Linked DNA regions of Thermogemmata fonticola. Each later gene encodes a partner of the first gene's protein in a complex. Links are inferred from orthologs where the notes say so. Each region holds a gene or a part of one and is shown on either strand. Other genes may lie near its edges.

Region 1 (8,652 bases):
GCATGCCACTCCGCTGCCTGGGGATTGAGCACAGCGACCCAACTCGCTGGCAAAGGCACCGTTTGGCACCAGGTCCAAGCGGTGAGTCCCAGCAAGCACCAGGCAAGCGGGTCCCGATATAAGCCGAACTCTTGCCGGGTTGTCCAGAAAACGTAAGCTCCCCACCCCGCTAGAGCCAGGATGGCCAGCATCACCACGAATTGACTAGCAGGACTAGCACTTCCGAATGGCCAAGGAGTGAGGACGAAAAGACCAATCAGCAAGATGATTCCTGCGCGCCGAACGACAGGAATGTCGGGGAAACCCTGAAGATGGGAACTTCCGGGAAACGGCATGGAAAAGGTGGCATTGGGTGCTAGCCAGTCCGTAGGTCAACGGCGAGTGGGAGCTTTCGGTTGAGGCAAGCGTGCTTTGCGCGTGTCCTGGAGTCGGCGTCCGGTCTCTACCCACAATGCTGCCGAGGCTTCATCCCCTTCCACGAGTGTTAGAGGTGACTCCTCCGACTGCAAGGCGGTTGCCACTGGATTACCCGCTCCTTGCAAGCTCTCGCAGACTTCCGCCGTGGCCACCACGGCTGCCAATAGAACCAAGAACCCTGGCAGCACTAGCACGAGTTTGCGCATGATGATGTTCCGCTGGTGTGACTATTGCCTCGGGCAAACTCTTCACCCATAGCATAATCTGTCCGGTTGGGATATGCCAACGTTTTTCCGGTAACTTTCCGGCAAGGGCAGTCCTTGTCTGTTCCTGATGGACCCTGTTCCCGATGGACTGAGCGGGAGGGAGGGAGGGCTCATACCGGTTCACGTCAATCTCAGGAAAAATCAGGGAAGATGACTGCTTATCGAAGCGGTCCTAACGAAAGGGGAGCAGATGCTTGTAGTGGCTCGACAGGAGGGCGGCGAGAATTTCATCATGGTGGAGATAATAACCGCGGGAGGCGCGGGCAGCTACGGCAATTCCGATGACGCGCCGCTGAGCATCCAGCAAAGGCCCGCCGGAACGACCCGCTAGCGGAGCTTGGGCCGTCCGCCAAAAGAAAACACCCTCTTTTCCGGCATCGTCCACATATTCACGAGCTTCCAGCCGTTCTGCTCGGAGGGTAGCGCCACCCTCGGAGTTGATGCCGATGCTCCAAGCAGCCGCTGGGAAACGTTTCGGGCGTGCCCAAGGTGGTGCCAAGGGAAGCACAGGTATCTTCCGCCCTCCGGTCTCGAAGCGGACCAGGGCCAAGTCTTGCTGGGGCCAGCGGGCCACGACACGCGCCTGGCGGGCGTACCAAGCCACATCGGGATAGCTCTGCCAGGAAGTGAAAGCGACTTCCACCCGTTCGTCGATAGCCACGTGTGCCGCTGTCAGTAGCCAGCCGATTTCATTCTGGACGGCGATGACTACGCCGGTCCCAGTCGGTCCTCGTGCCACACTCACGCGCGGGCAGGCGAGGAGTGCTTCAGTCCACAAGATGGAGGTCATCACACCAGGCATTATCAAAGTCCATGCAGATACCATGTTGCTCCCTCATGCGCCGATGACCCATGTGGTGTTGGGCCAGAACTCGAAGAGGGGTGAGGAATGTCTCAATCTTGGGCTTGCACGGTACGCAGCGGAGGTTGGCTTGGGACGCTCCGGTCTTGTTCCGAGAGGGGGGGAAGCCATTCGAGCAGCTCGTCAAACTGGTTCAAGAGCCGTTGCGGTTGAGATTGACGGATGGCCTCCTCGCTTTCGGGACCTCCGCGGACAATCCACACAGGCACCCCCGCCGCCCGTCCCGTTTCCACGTCAATGCTCATGTCCCCTACGTAGAGGGCCTCCTGGGGCGAAACTCCGAGCCGCCGCATTCCCTCTAAAAGCATAGCAGGGTCTGGCTTGGTTCGACCCGCGACATCCTCCGGTCCGAGAATGCAACCGATAGCAGGACCGAGGGCCAGAGATTGGACCAGACGGCGAGTGAATTCGACACGTTTGTTACTGCAAACGCCTAAGCGATAGCCTCGTCGTGCTAGCTCCGCCAGGGTGGTGGTGACACCGGGAAGCCAGCGTGTCTGTTCTAGCAGGATGCGGTCATGATGCTCGCGGTAGCGAGCTATGGCTTCGGGAAGGGGCGCATTGGGAACGAGCTGTTGCAATAGACGTTGCAAGCCCCAGCCCACATGCCGCCGGACTTCCGCCTCGCTCAACGGTGGCAGCCCGTAAGCGGCACGGACATGATTGGTGCTAGCAGTAATGGCCGCGAAACTGTCGGCCAGTGTCCCATCAAAATCGAGGAGGACGGCTCGTATGCCGGATGGTGCTGTTGCCACGGTAACCCTTTCGCCTTGCAATCGCCGTTGGCGTCGCCGGCAGTGCCTTGTCCGCCGCTTTGATTCAGACCGCGGTATTTCCTCTGTGCGATCCCTTTGCTATGGTAGGAATGAACCTCCTTTTCCGCATCTGGTACTTTCCACTATGCCTGGGGCACCGCGGCCATCCCGATCTGACACTGGCCCGTCTCCGCGAGTGGTTCCCTCCGGAATCACGCCCGACGCTGCGGAGTCCCAGGTTCTTCCTCCAGCATCCTCTGGAGAATCTGGACGGCATTCTCAAGCTCTGCCGGCCGCCAACCTAAGCAGAAAGGAAGCAGCTTGTGATCCCTCGAAACCGGATTCTCCGCAGGCGGCGCTCGATGAATCGAAACTGCTCAAATCCAGGATCGGTGCGATGCCTGCGGACACAGAGAAGGGTCAGGGTGAGAAGACTGCTTCCCGGGAATCCGCAACAAGAAGCGGTGCGCTGGTACATCTGCGGTCCCGACCGGGGACGGCATTAGCGCCGTTGGCTCCGCCGGCGACGACCGCGTTGGCACCGTTGGCGGAACGGCCCTTAACCCCGGAATTGGTCTTCCGGGAATACGCACCGCGCATCTACGCCTTGGCTCGCCGCATGCTTGGAAACGATGCCGATGCCGAAGACGTAACTCAGGATGTCCTCCTGCAAGTGGTGCGCAAGCTGAACACCTTTCGGGGCGAAAGCCAATTGGGTACCTGGTTGCACCGCGTGACCGTCAATGCCGCCTTGGCTCATCGTGCCAAACGGGCCAGCCGGCAAAAACACGAGACCAGCGAGGTGGAGGATGCCACCTTTGATGCCGCTGTCCTAACTTCCCCCGTCAAGCGCTGGCATGCTTCGCCGGAAGAACCGATCTTGACCGCCGAACAGGCCGAAATCATCGAAAAAGCCATTCGCCAGTTGCCTGAACCCTACCGGGATGTTTATGTGCTCGCCGATGTCGAGCATTTATCCAATGCGGAAATTGCTGAGCGATTGGGTTTGTCCGTAGCCGCAGTCAAAAGCCGACTCCATCGTGCCCGACTTCGCATGCGTGCTGCCTTGGCTCGATACTTTGAACAGGAAGCCGGTACAGATTCCCAACCCCTCCTTCCGGACGACCCGCCTGACGGAGGATCCATCTCATGACTTGTACTGAATTGTTGCAACTGCTGGATGATTATCTCACCGGGCAGTTGTTCTACGAACAGCAGCAATTGGTCGAGTGGCATATTTCCTCCTGCGAGCACTGCCGGACTCAGGTGGTGAGCTATCGCTTCACGATTCAGGCCGTGCGGCATCTGCCCCGCGAGGTGCCCTTGCCCCCACACTTTGCCCATCGGCTCTGGCAGATCATGCAAGAGGAATTGGCCCGCCCCCAGGAGGAAACGAAGGATCGCTATGGCTAACTTTCAGACTGCGGCGGCCACAAACGGCTCGTAAGGCGGCAAGCCCTGCTCCCGCCGCATCTCATCCATCGGACCCCACAACACATCCACATCATCCTTGAACACGTCCCCAATCAGGACATCCGTGACGGCGCCCTTCAGGTGGGGATATTTGCGGACAAACCGCCCGAAACTCAGTCCGTCGTAGTACTCGCATACCAATCGGCGTACACGGTCCATTCCTTGGACATAGGTCTTTTCCCACTTCCGCAGTTGAGCTTCGGAAAAGTCCTGCCGGGCAAACGCCTCCAGGATCGTGTCGGCTGCCATGCTGGCCGAGGTCATCGCCATCAACAGACCCGAAGAGTAAAGAGGATCGAGAAAGCCGAAGGCATCGCCGATCAAGCACCAACCGTTACCGGCTGCCTTCTTGGCGCGATAGGAATACTCTTTTTGAATGCGGAAGATGTCGCATCGTGTCGCGCCGCGAATGCGGGGTTGCAGGCCGGGAGCCTTGGCCACTTCCTCGAAGTAAATAGTCTCCGGGTCCTTGTTGCCCCGCTTGAGCAAATACTCGCCATCGGCCACCACACCCACGGAGACGATGTCGTCATGGAGGGGAATATACCAGAACCAGCCTTTTTTGCCCTGGGTCTGGATGACGATGGTTGCCCCTTCATCTTTGCCAGTGTCCCGGTAGGCTCCTTTCCAGTAAGTCCATAGGGCCGCTTTCTTCAGGAGCGGGTCCCACTGGCGCAAGCCGAAGCGATCGATGATCAAAGTGCTTTGACCGCTAGCATCAATGACCACCTTGCTGCGGACTTCATAGGGGGAGGAACCTTCGGGTTGCACCCGGACGCCGACCGCCTGCTCACCCTCGAAGAGCACCTCCAGAACCCGCGTTCCTTCCTGAACCGCTACGCCGTTTTCCCGGGCGTGATTGAGGGCCAGGTGGTCGAATTCGCTCCGCCTCACCTGCCAGGTTTGGGAGGATTCGTGCGGTTTGTGTTCCCAGAAGTAAAACGGTTCCGAAAGCCGGCCATATTGATCGATGAATTGCACGCTGTATTTTTTCACGAAATGGCTATTCTTCATTTTTTGTAACAGACCTGTGCGCTGCATCGGATAGAAAGTATTGGGGATCATGGATTCCCCAATATGAAAGCGGGGGAAGTGGTCCCGTTCAAACAAGGCGACTTTCAGGCCGTTTTGCGCGAGTATGGTCGCCGCGGTGGAACCGGAAGGCCCCCCACCTACGACAACCACATCCACCTGTTGCGTGATTGGATTCATGGTCTTCTTCTCCTAACGGGGGGTTATGGTATTTATAGCCTGGAATCTCACACACGGACGTCGTTGATACATCCAGTGGACGAACTTATACCGGCGTTATTTCCAGTGGCTGCCGTCTGGCTCATGGGGAGATCGTACCAATCGCAGCAAATCGATCAGTTGGCGTAGCTGTTCGGGACGGAGATGCCCCAGTTGCCGCCGATGGCATTGACGCAGCGGTTCCGCCAGTTGATCCAGCAACCAGCGTCCTGCCGCGGTGATGCTGACCAATACTGCGCGCCGATCTGCCGGGGAGCGAGTTCGCATGATCAGACCGCGCTGCTCGAGTTTGTCCAACATCCGGGTAATGTCCGGAGCACGGGAAATGAGGCGGTCCGCCAATGCTAGTGTTGGCAAGGGTTCCCGTGCTGCTCGGAGGAGGCGCAGGACGTTATACTGCTGGGCGGTCAATCCATACTCGGCAAACAGTTCCTCTTCCAGGATTTTCAGCCGATCGTAGGTTCTCCAGAGCGACAGGTATGCTTCCTGTTCCAGGGAGTCAAAGCGCCGCCGGCTCGGAGAACGCCGTTCTGTTATGCTGTGACCACTCATACTAGCACTATAGTCGTCGGGACATTGATTGTCCAGACAACTATTGTTCCGACATCTTCTGTTTCCTCTCGCTTGCCGGTCGGTGATGCCTTTTCGGTCGCTCAAGGGACGGCAGGAAGCAGGATAAGCGCGGCATACCTTGGATGGATTGATGGGAGCTGAGATGGAGGGTGGGAGAAGGTGCCGCAAGGAAAAGGATCACGGGGTTACGACCCGGCAATCTCAGGCTATATCTTTGCCGCGGATTTTGGCGCCGAGTACGTGTCGGAGGCGCCCTTCGATCTTTTCGTGAGCCTTGGCGATTTCCTTGTCGGAAAGCGTGTGGTCTGGAGCCTGATAGGTCAGGGCGAACGCCAGGCTCTTGGTACCCGGAGGAAGGCCGGGGCCGGTGTAAAGATCGAACAATTCCGCTCGGACCAGCAAAGATCCGCCGGCAGTTCGAATTTCCCGCAGAACATGCTCCGCGGGGAGTTCGGCCGGCACAACCACGGCAATATCTCGCTTGGCAGCCGGGAAAGGCGGGATGGGGCGATAGGCGAACCGTTCCGGTATGCCCGCCAGAATGGCTTCTAAGTCAAGTTCTGCCAAGAGCAGAGTGCGGGGGAGTTGCCACTGATCCGCCACGCGCGGATGAATCTGACCCGCTGCGCCGAGACTGGAGTTCCTCAGGACCAATCGGGCACACCGCTTGGGGTGCAACCAGGGCACGGAGTCAGTCGGCTGGTATTGCACGTCGGGCAGATGCAGATCTGCTGCCAAGGCTTCCAGGATCCCCTTCAGATCAAAGAAGTCGTATTGCGGAGCGGGGGAATGAGGCGGATCATCCCAGGCGGGAGAATAACGGCGGCCCCACAAGGCTAGAGCGACACGGCGTTGCTCCTGGGGCAAGTCCGAATCAGGCTGAGGGATGTACACCAGGCCGATCTCGAAAAGGGCCAAGCTGTCATTGTGCTCAAGATTGTGGCGGACGACGGCGAGCAGGCCGGGCAGAAGTGAGCGGCGAAGGACAGAACGTTCCGGCGAGATGGGGTTGAGCAGGCGGACGTAGTCCGTGGCAGGGGCATGATTCGGCTTGGGATGGAGTCGAGCTTCGGCTTCTGGACTGCTGAGGGAGTAGGTGATGACCTCCTGGAGGCCGTGGAGGACCAGTAGGTCCCGGACCTTCTCCTCTCCGTCTTCATCCTGTTGCACTTGGGGCGGGGGAAGTTCCAGGGGCAGGAGCCGTTCCGGCAGGCGGTCGTAGCCGTAGATGCGTGCCAGTTCTTCGACCAGGTCCGCGGCCCCATTCTGAATGTCTAAGCGGGTGAGAGGAACCTCGACCCGCCAGCCATCCGGCAGGGGCTGGAGGGAAAAGTCCAGAGCTGTCAGGATGCGTTCCACCTCACCCTCCGGCAAGGAGCATCCGAGCAGGCGGCAGATGTCGCGCTGCGTGAAATGGACCACTTGCACTTGCGGCGGTTGGGGAAAGACATCGACCAGTCCCGCGAGGACTTGACCCTGGGCCAGACGATGGAACAGTTCCAGCGCCCTTTGAGTGGCAGGAAGGACCTGAGCGGGTGACACGCCTCGGCTGAAACGTGTGCTCGCTTCACTGAAAAGGTTGAACTGGCGGGCCGTTTTGCGAATGCTCACCAGGTCAAAGGTGGCGGCTTCCAGAAGAATGTGGCGCGTTTGGGCGGTGACTTCCGTCTCTTGTCCGCCCATGACTCCGGCCAGAGCGATGGGGCCAGCGCTGTCGGCGATGACCAGATTGTCCGCAGTCAATTCCCGCTTCTGGCCATCGAGCGTGAGGAGTGTTTCGCCGGGTCGGGCAGGGCGTATGGTGATGTGAGGGGTTTCCCCACCGGCGCGCCGTAGGAGAACATCGTAATCAAAGGCATGGAGCGGTTGTCCCTGTTCCAGCATGACGTAGTTGGTGACATCGACGATGTTATTAATCGGCCGCATGCCGGCGAGGCGGAGGCGGTGCTGCAACCAGTAGGGGGACGGGCCAACGCGGACATTGCGAATGACAGCCGCGATGTAGCGGGGGCAGAGCTGGACATCGGCAATGGAGACGCGGACGTGGCGCTCGACGGATTCGCTCGTGGTGGGATAATTCGCCACAGGCAGGCGCAGAGGCAATCCCGTCAGAGCGGCCACTTCGCGGGCTAGGCCGACTAGACCCAGGCAGCGTGCCATGCTTGGGAGTACATCGATCTCCAACACGACATCTCCCAGCAGATCGGCGGCAGGAGTGCCGGGAGGGGGAGCTTCTGCGGGGTCCAGCAGAATAATCCCTTCGTGATCCTCGGAGAGTCCCAGTTCAAACTCCGACATGCACATGGCATCGTTGAGGATGCCGCGGAGGGTCCGCGGTTCCAAGGTGGCGATGGTTTTGCGTCCTTCCTTGTCCATGCTGAAATAGCGGCAGCCACGCAAGCCCAGGATGACCACCTGCCCCGATTCGCCGACCGCGATATTGGGAGCACCGGTCACTACTGTCTTGGGTTGGTCCGCGCCATATTCGACGGTCACCAGTTTGAGCTTATCGGCGTCGGGATGCTTGGCGATGTTGAGGATGCGGGCGACGAGGACTTTATCTCGTTCCCAGACCAGAGGCGCCTGAGGTGCCGGTAAACCGGGCGGCAGAGGCACGCCATAGGCGTGAACAGCGGTAACTTCCAGCCCGGCTCGGCTCAGGCGTTCCACCAAGGCGGGCAAGTCTGCGGGGAGCTGAACGTATTCGCGCAGCCATGACAGCGGGACACGCATGGAAGGCTTCCGTCCTGATCCGAGTGCAAATGTCTGAGTTCAGGCTCAGTTCACCTCTGGCGCCGGGAAGGATCGTCCACCGGCGGGATGGGGAAATGCTAGCGAAAGACCACAGCCCTGGCAGCCGGGAGTTCGCCGCGGAGACCACCCGTAACGGAGTCAAATCCGACCATCGCCGAGGATCAGTTGTCGGGCGCAACCCGCGGCTCCAATGACACCGGCATCTGCTCCCAGTTCTGCTAAAGCAATGCGGACCTGGCGGCTCGGATAGGGTAAGCCGAAACGACGAACGTAGGCATCGATCCTGGCTCGGAAGCCCTCC
Region 2 (8,464 bases), on another replicon or contig:
GGTGAATGTCTGTGGGGAAATGAGCGGTGAACCGCTCTACGTCCCCTTGCTGGTGGGCTTGGGTTTACGCCAATTGAGTGCCACGCCCCGGAAAATCCCAGAAATCAAACGGGTGATCCGGCAACTTCGAACCGATGAAGCCGAACAGATGGCCCAAGTGGCAATGCAATTGGAAACAGCCCGCCAGATTAACGGGTATTTACGCGAACAATTACGCCGTATCCTCCCCGGCGAGGCGGAATAACCAGAGACGACGGCGCGCCTGCAGAACCCCCGCCTCGTCTCGAATGTCCGGCTCTTTGCGGGTTGAGACGATGAGGCCTCAGCGTTGAATCTGCCAGGATGCTGATTTCTAAGATCGGGCACCCATCGGCACGCCGCCTTCGTTCAACTCGGATCACCTCACCGGAGGAGGAGGCACAGGAGGGGCTAAGCAGTCTGTATTGACCGGTGGAGCCGGCCGTCCCGGAAGCATTATTGCCTCCAAGTACCGTGCTCCAGCAACCGTCAATGCGGAACTGCTGCCGTGCTGCCGATGCCGGCCGACAAAATCCGTTGCCGTTTTGCCAAAACCGGCTTTCTGCGGCTGCTGTCGCACCACGACCTTATGCGCTGCCTGGAGCGCATGCTGCGGCGCGCCGAGCTGCCAATCAAAACCACCGCCGGTTTCCGTCCAGGACCACGTATCGTTTATCCTTTACCACTTCCTTTGGGAATTGTTGGCTGGAATGAGGTCGTCGAGATGGAATTCCTCCGGGAGCTAGAACCGGAGGAGGTCTTGATCGCTCTTAATGCGCAAGCCCCGGATGGACTGCGTTTCCTCTCGGCTCGACCGGTTCCTGCACAGACGACCGCACGGGTCCGGCGCGTGGTGTATCGTCTTCCTGTGCCCAAGGATCGTCTCGGATCGCTGGGCATTCTCTTGGATGAACTACTCCGTCAGCAGCAGATTTGGATGGCGCGGCTACGCCCTACGCCGAAGTATCTCAACATTCGCCCCTATCTCCGGCGTTTGAGTGTCGATCCAGTGTCTCAATTCACACCTGGGGCATCGATTCCGGCAGATGCTCACACAGGTCCTGTGGATGGGAGTCACGCTGTGTTGCACATGGATGTTTGGGTCACTCAAGATGGCACCGTGCGGGCGGAGGAAATCGTGCGCTTATTGCAACTAGCAGATTGGCTTGATCAAGGTGCCATTCTGGAACGCACCCTCGTCGAGCTTCACGATGAAATCCCAACCGCGTCTGCTGACGATCAGCCCCCCGATCAGCCTGCGGAGTGCCGGCCGTTGGAACCGGAGACACTGGCAGCAATGCTCCGAGCGGAACGCTGCAAGTCTCGCTATGGCGTGCCCGAACAGCGAGTAGAAGAATCCGTGGTGGAATAATACACGTATTCCGGATACTGTTGTATTCCTTGACCTCTAACCTCATGAAGTGTGTGCCATGAAGAAGAAAGAGATGCTCATCAATGTGTTGCAACCCGAAGAATGCCGCATCGCCATCGTGGAGGACGGCATTCTGGAGGAATTGTACATCGAACGAGCCAGTCAAGAAAGTTATGTAGGGAACATCTACAAAGGACGCATTGTCAACATTGAACCCAGCATACAGGCGGCCTTTGTGGACTTCGGCATCGGCCGCAACGGGTTTCTGCATGTCTCTGACGTGGATCCCGCATACTACAAACACCTGCTGACAAAAGAGCAGTGGGAGGAATACGAGCGTGCCTTGCTGATGGAGCAAGAGGAACCGAGTGCCAGCTCCCGGCGTGGCAGCCGCCGCGGGCGCGGAGAACGAGAAGGCCGCGAAATGCCTCCGCGCCTCTCTTCTCGGGAAGCTGCGCCAATACGAACCCCATCCTCGATCCCCCCCGCGGAGATTTCTCCTGCCCCTGCCTTGGGCAGCGAAGAAGACTATGAAGAGGAGGAATTCGCCGCCGGCATCATCGAGGACCTGCCCGACAACTCGGAGCAAGTTCCGCCCTCTGCAGCTCCCGCCACGGCAGAGGACGTCAGCCTCCCATCTCCGCCGGAGGATAAAGGCTACACTCCGGACTTGGAGGACGAAGAATTCGCTGCCGGCATCGACGATGTGGTCCCTAGCGAACCTCCTCAATCCGCGATAGGCTTAGCTCTCCAGCATGAAGAGCTTGGCTCGGATGCGAGCGAACCGTCCGACACTCGCGCCGATGTACCTTCTCCGCCCGTGCCTCAAGGTGGGATGATCGCTACGTCGGCCGAGTTGTCCGAAGAGGAAGAGTTCTCGGCAGGGCTTTGGGAGGAGGGGGAAACGGCTCCCTCGGTTTCTCCTGAGAATTCTTCTGTTGAAGCCGCTCCAAGCGATTCCGGTGTGGAGCGCAGGCCGCCAGGTGAGGTGGAGCTGCCGGAGGGCGGAGAGACGTTTATTGTCGAGGAAAAAAAGACGGCCTCTACGGAGGAACAGCTTCCTCCTTCGGCTGCAAATGCTCCTTCTCCAACCGCTTCTGGAGCATCGAATACCCCTAATACGGGCCTCGATATGCCCGCGGTGGAGAGCGGTAAACCAAAGCGTCGAAGGGGCGGCCGCAATGCCACATCTCCGGAAACGGCCACCTCTGCCACGACAGGGGGAACAGAGGAAACGCCATCAGACTCCTCCGCAAAACCACGGGTGCGGCGGACACGGCGCAAGAGCAAAGACGCTTCAGATCCGGCCGCTTCGCAGGATATGCCGGCTCCGCCCTCAGCGAGTGAGGAGGACAAGCCGCGTTACATGGAAGGAGCAGAGCATCGGACGGTTCCAACAGATGACGATGATATCCTACCTTTCTACGAGGGGATTGAAGGGTTCGACCCCCAAGCTCCCAACGATCGCTTTGTTCCTTCGGACAAGTCTGAGAAAGGATTGGAGGAGGTCACGGAGGAAGCCGTAGGTGGTACCGAATGGCTGCCCACCGAACCAGAGCCGGCGGAACAAGCGGAAGAAGAGGCACGGGCACTGGCGCGTGAACAATGGGAGGAAGTTCCCAGCGCCGTCCCAGCAAGCGAGGAGGGGTACCGTCAGCGGAGTGGTCGTGGACCAGGGCGGGGTGGGGAGCGGCGCTCGTCTCGCAGTAACGGAGGGGCAACGCAGCGCAGCGGCCGAGATCGCGGCCTACCCAAGCCGAAAATCGAGCAAATTTTCAAACGTGGACAGGAGGTGATCGTCCAAGTCATCAAGGAGGCCGTTGGAACCAAGGGACCTACTTTGAGCACTTACATCAGCATTGCCGGTCGATACCTCGTGTTGATGCCGAGTCTGAATCGAGTGGGGGTGTCGCGCAAAATCGAGGACCCGGAAGCCCGCCGCCGCCTGCGCAACATGATGCATGCCCTCAATCCACCTAAGGGTGTTGGCTTCATCGTTCGCACCGCTGCTGTTGATCGCGATATCTCGGAGTTGCGCAGCGATCTAATCTACCTGCTGCGACTGTGGCAAGTCGTGGTCCGGCGCATCAAACGAGTCGCTGCACCAGTAGAAATCTACCGCGAATCGGACATGATCACGCGCACCATTCGTGACATTTTCACGAGCGACATTGACACGATCTGGGTGGATGAACCGAACGCCTTCGCTCATGCCAGCGAGTTCCTCCAGATCGTTATGCCCAAGTTTGCAAACCGTATCCGTTACTATGACAGCACGGAGCCACTCTTCCACCGCTACGGCCTCGAAGAAGAAATCGCCAAAATCTACCAAAAACGCATCGATCTGCCGTTGGGAGGCTCGATTGTCATTGAACAGACAGAGGCCCTGGTAGCCATCGATGTTAATAGCGGCAATTTCCGCGCTGAGAACAACAATGCGGAAGAGACCGCCTTCCAGATGAACTTGCAAGCTGCCAAGGAGATCGCGCGCCAACTCCGCTTGCGGGATTTAGGAGGGGTGATTGTCAACGACTTCATTGACATGCGCAATGAAGTCCACCGCCGGAAAGTGGAGGAGGCCCTGCGGGAGGCCTTGAAGCGCGACCGCGCTCGCACAAAAATCCTCCGCATCTCCCAATTCGGCATCATTGAAATGACCCGCCAGCGGATTCGCCCCAGCATCAAACGCAGTCTCTTTGCCGACTGCCCCTACTGTAACGGCAATGGCTATGTGAAAACGACGGAAACTGTAGCCATCGAAGCTATGCGGCTCTTACAACTGGCGGCCCACCGTGCGCCGGCCGTGGCTACTGTGCAACTGACCGTCCAACTTGACGTTGCTCACTATCTGCTCAACAAGCGGCGCAAGGAGATCTCTGCGTTGGAAGACCGTGCTAAGATCGCCATTCAGATCACGGGTCAGCCGCATGTCTCGCCGGACACTCTGGTCATCCGTTGTTTCGATCACAATGGCAATGAGACGCCGTTGCAGACAAAAACGCCAAAGCTCTCTGGCGGACGCATTCCCAATGGCCTCAACCGACCGAAGGAACGACGCCAACTTCCAGCACCGGATTAATGCCTCCCATTACGGTGGCTGTCCGGTACCCGCGGGCGCTAGAAAAACAAGCTGGATTGCAAGCCCGAATGGAAGGCTGGAATGGGCGCCAGCTACGATCGTAAGAACGGGGGCAACCGCCTGCCCACTTGCAAGTGCCCTCTGCTCCTTGATGGACTCGGTAGTGCAAATAGCGGTTGCCCGCCTCGGAACAACGTGGCACCACAGCGGTCATGAATGCCGAGGAAAAGAGTTACTGGCTCTGTTTCCATTCCTGGATTGGCTCCTGTTGGGGAGGGCGACGGAGGACGGGACGCAGGAGGAAAGGGCCGTTACAATCTGCGCCAATCCACCAAGTCCCGATGATGCAGCCCTCGCCATCCGGCTGGCCCCGGTAAACAACATCATGTTTGCCCAAATAGTGTTTGACAATCTTCACTTGCCCGCTGGAAGGGTCCCACTCTCCGCGCATGGTGAACAATCCCACAATGTCGTAACCGCGGCCCACCACTTCCCCATTCGCTTGAAAATGCAACTCGAACTCTTGCATGGGCTGGCGCCCGAATGGCCTCTGTTCCCAAAATCCCTCCCAGCGCCCGGATGGGTACAACATAGCTGCTTTCCCCTCAACGGAAATCACGGCAAAAATCCTCCGTCGTATCATCCATCATATCCGCAACTCATGCACCAAGCCCTCCGATCCCCCTCAAGTCTATTCAGACCGCTCATGTCAGGATGAGTGAGCCACGGAACTTACGCCGGAGTTGCCGACACCGCCGTGCGGAAAGATGCGCTCCTGTGAGCACCAGGGCTGCTAATGAAGCCGGAGGTAGACATTGTCGCCGACACAGCGGAGATACGGTATCCTCTACGTTGTCCCGTAGGTCCAATTCCACCAATTGGGCCCAGAATCGAAATCGCCACAGGGGAACTGCGTCCAGCACTCGAAAACAGTGACGCATTCGGAGAGATTGAAGCTTTTCGAGCAGTGAATGCTGAAGAAAAGCCAAGAAGTCCATCGTCAGGAAAGTGTTCTGGCTGATGTCAAGCAAGGCGAGGGGTCGGCTGACAGGGGAATTGGGAATCTCATCCGACTGCCTGGTTCCTTCCATCGGTGATACTCCGCTGGCAATGCGTTCCAGTTTCAGGACTTGTAATGAGGGAGGCCAATGAGCTAGCAGCACGCTCATCGCCGCGCTGCCGAGAGGATTCCGGCTCAAGTCCAGGGATTCCACTGTCTGCAGGGCAGGCAAACTCAAGAGTTGTCGCAGATGGTGAAATTGCAGGCCCACATTATCCAGCGTCAGTGCTTGAAGAGGGGGAGCTAGAGCTAGGACGTCGAGAAGATAAGGAACATAGGCCGGATCACCAACATGAAAGTGCAGTTCCGTGATCTGGCGTCCTATTGGAGATTGCAGAAACTCTTCGAGGGCCACAGTCAATCCCGCTCCACTGGAGCGCAGGAAGCGGAGCGAGCGGAGTCGGTTGGCCTGAGAAGTGGTGCGAATGGCACGGAGGGGATCGATGGGGTTGCAGTCCAGGATGAGTGAACGCACGCCAGCCAACAAGGGAGAGGCTGCCCAACGGCGCAATTGGTCGTAGGTCCAGGCGGCGCCTAAGCGAAGTTCCTCGATGGGTGCCCGTTGCCAGAGCCGAGCTTCGACTTCTTCCCACATCGCCAAGCTGGGCAAGCTGAGACAGCCGGCCAATCCCCGTCGCCAGGGATTCTTGCCCCAGACAGCGGGAGTCCCGGTCAAGTCTGGCAGGTGACGGCGGAATGGGGAAGTATGTTCCCGCCCGTGAAAATGCCATCGGGTGAGAATGTTCGTGCGGTGCCAAGGGGGAAGTCGGCTCGAAGCAATCTGTTGCCGGATGAAGGCCGCGTAAGCGCTCTCGCCGTTCTCTTCCCAGTGGTCGGCATAAATGAGCCGCGGCACGTCATCGTCCGGATGGGCACAAATTGCAGCCAAGAGTAGTTCCGCCTCGCGTTTCATGGAGGCTGTGCCGCTTGGGTCAGAAACTGAGCGTTGGGTGAAGTTCCCGCTCAGATTATAGCGGTGTTGGTCGGTAGCAGCAGTGGCTAGGAGAACGACTACGGTCAGAATTGCTGCAAGAAGCGCAAATCATTCTGCCAAAAGAGGCGGATGTCATCGATAGCGTGCTGGAGCATGAACATTCTCTGTGGTCCCATACCAAAAGCGAAGCCTGTGACCCGGCGCGGGTCGTATCCACCGGCTTCCAGGACGCGGGGGTGGACCATGCCTGCTCCCATGATTTCCAGCCAGCCGGTCCCTTTTGTCAGCCGATCCCGATTAGGATCGTCGGCAGGCCAGTCGATGTCCACCTCAATACTGGGTTCCGTGAATGGGAAGTAACTCCCGCGGATACGCACCTGGCGCTGAGGGCCGAAAAGTTGGCGGGCAAAGGCGGTGATCGTCCCTTTCAAATCAGCAAAGGTGACGCCTTCGCCTACAACCAACCCCTCCACCTGGAAGAATTGGATCTCGCTTCGCGGACTAATGGCCTCATTACGGTAACACATACCGGGTAGGATGGCGCGGATTGGCCGACCGGCGGCAGCTCGCATCACATGGATTTGGCCGGGGCTAGTATGCGTCCGGAGCAGTACTCCGGGTATAGTGGTGAAAAAAGTGTCCCACATATCACGGGCCGGATGATGGGGAGGCATGTTCAGGTAATCGAAGTTGAAGGCTTCCGTTTCCACCTCCCGGCTGCGGAATATCTGAAAGCCCATTCCGGCGAAAATCGCACAAATCCGGCGGAGTATCTGCGTCGCGGGATGCAGCCGTCCGCGGCGTCTCAATCGTCCAGGAAGAGTAATGTCGAGCGCTTGTTGGGTGAGTTCGCGTTCCAAAGCATGCTCACGAATCTGCGCGGCCGCTTGCTCATAAGCCACTTGCAGCGCCTCTTTGATTCGGTTCGCCTCGGCGCCATAGACTGGCTTCTGATCACGGGGCAAACTACCCAGCCGGCTCAGAGCATTTTTGATCCGTCCTTTATCACCCAGGTATCGAGTGTGCCAAGTCCGTAAAGTTGTCTCTTCTGCACACTCGGCGAGTTCCTGCAATGCTTGGGCTTCCAATTCCCGGAGTTCATCCAAGGGTGCGGTCATGGCAGCAAACCTGATCAGTCGTGCCGGTGATATTCCAGATCACAAGGGAAAAGAAAGACGATGCAGGCAGTGCCATCCTAGGCGGCATCCATCAAGAGGATGGAGTGGCAGCCGTGGTCGATAATTGCATCCGTGCCATTTGGACCAATTGGTCGAAGACGTCAGGGTCACGGACCGCCAGATCGGCGAGAGATTTGCGATCCAAAGCGACATTGGCCAACTGGAGACCGTGCATGAACTCGCTGTAGCGCAAGCCGCGCTGGCGACAGGCGGCGTTGATACGGACAATCCACAAGCGGCGGAACTCTCGCTTGCGGACCTTGCGATCGCGGAAAGCATAGACCCGCGCCCTAATCAGGGTGATATGGGCCTGTTTGTAGAGATTGTGGCGGGCTTGTCGATAACCCTGGGTTAGATGCCGCAGGCGTTTACGCCGCCGGGACTTTGGAGCCTTACTACGTGCGCGTACCATCGGAAACCCCCCGTCGCAATGGATCCAATGTTAGTGATTATCCTCGTGTTGAGCTGGCGGTTCTGACCGCGTAGGGTCCGCAAAAATGGTGTGAACCCTGATGAGACAACCGCCAAATCTACCTTTGGTTTTGTTACAACTCCCCTAGGACCATTTTGTATTTCTTCTGGACGGAAGGCCGACCCGCGATGATTCCCGGACGACGCAGGCGGCGCATCCGCTTGGAGGGGATATGAGCATTGAGGTGCCGCCGATTGGTTTTGGCATACTTGAGCTTGCCGTGAGCCGTGACTTTCAATCGCTTTTTGACGCTCTTATTCGTCTTGTTCTTACTAGGCATGGCTTTTCACTCCACGGGCTGAGGGGCGGTCATAAACCGTCTTAGTTCCCTCCGGACCCACACTACGTGTT

What was found.
Region 2: the proteins of pheT (region 1) and pheS are in contact, whole or in part, in a crystal structure (PDB 6P24), measured with the Escherichia coli proteins. The link is inferred for Thermogemmata fonticola from one-to-one orthologs.

The regions. Positions count from the first base shown.
Region 1 is NZ_JACEFB010000002.1:79,600-88,251, forward strand. What follows is about bases 5,565-8,652. They hold pheT (phenylalanine--tRNA ligase subunit beta), read right to left. Parts: upstream 8,331-8,652; coding sequence 5,799-8,330; downstream 5,565-5,798. Other genes in these bases: H0921_RS03955 (MarR family winged helix-turn-helix transcriptional regulator), read right to left, coding at 5,565-5,576; H0921_RS03965 (ROK family protein), read right to left, coding at 8,490-8,652. Outside these bases: H0921_RS03920 (O-antigen ligase family protein), read right to left, coding at 1-263; H0921_RS03925 (hypothetical protein), read right to left, coding at 372-623; H0921_RS03930 (S1 family peptidase), read right to left, coding at 856-1,509; H0921_RS03935 (HAD family hydrolase), read right to left, coding at 1,578-2,300; H0921_RS03940 (RNA polymerase sigma factor), read left to right, coding at 2,698-3,453; H0921_RS03945 (anti-sigma factor family protein), read left to right, coding at 3,450-3,713; H0921_RS03950 (NAD(P)/FAD-dependent oxidoreductase), read right to left, coding at 3,717-4,985; more of H0921_RS03955, read right to left, coding at 5,082-5,564.
Region 2 is NZ_JACEFB010000001.1:398,243-406,706, reverse strand. What follows is about bases 5,565-8,464. They hold pheS (phenylalanine--tRNA ligase subunit alpha), read right to left. Parts: upstream 7,582-8,464; coding sequence 6,547-7,581; downstream 5,565-6,546. Other genes in these bases: H0921_RS01390 (large ribosomal subunit protein bL35), read right to left, coding at 8,187-8,393; rplT (50S ribosomal protein L20), read right to left, coding at 7,673-8,053; H0921_RS01405 (TIGR02996 domain-containing protein), read right to left, coding at 5,565-6,442. Outside these bases: ptsP (phosphoenolpyruvate--protein phosphotransferase), read left to right, coding at 1-244; H0921_RS01425 (TIGR03936 family radical SAM-associated protein), read left to right, coding at 536-1,390; H0921_RS17720 (Rne/Rng family ribonuclease), read left to right, coding at 1,449-4,469; H0921_RS01410 (hypothetical protein), read right to left, coding at 4,702-5,061; more of H0921_RS01405, read right to left, coding at 5,174-5,564.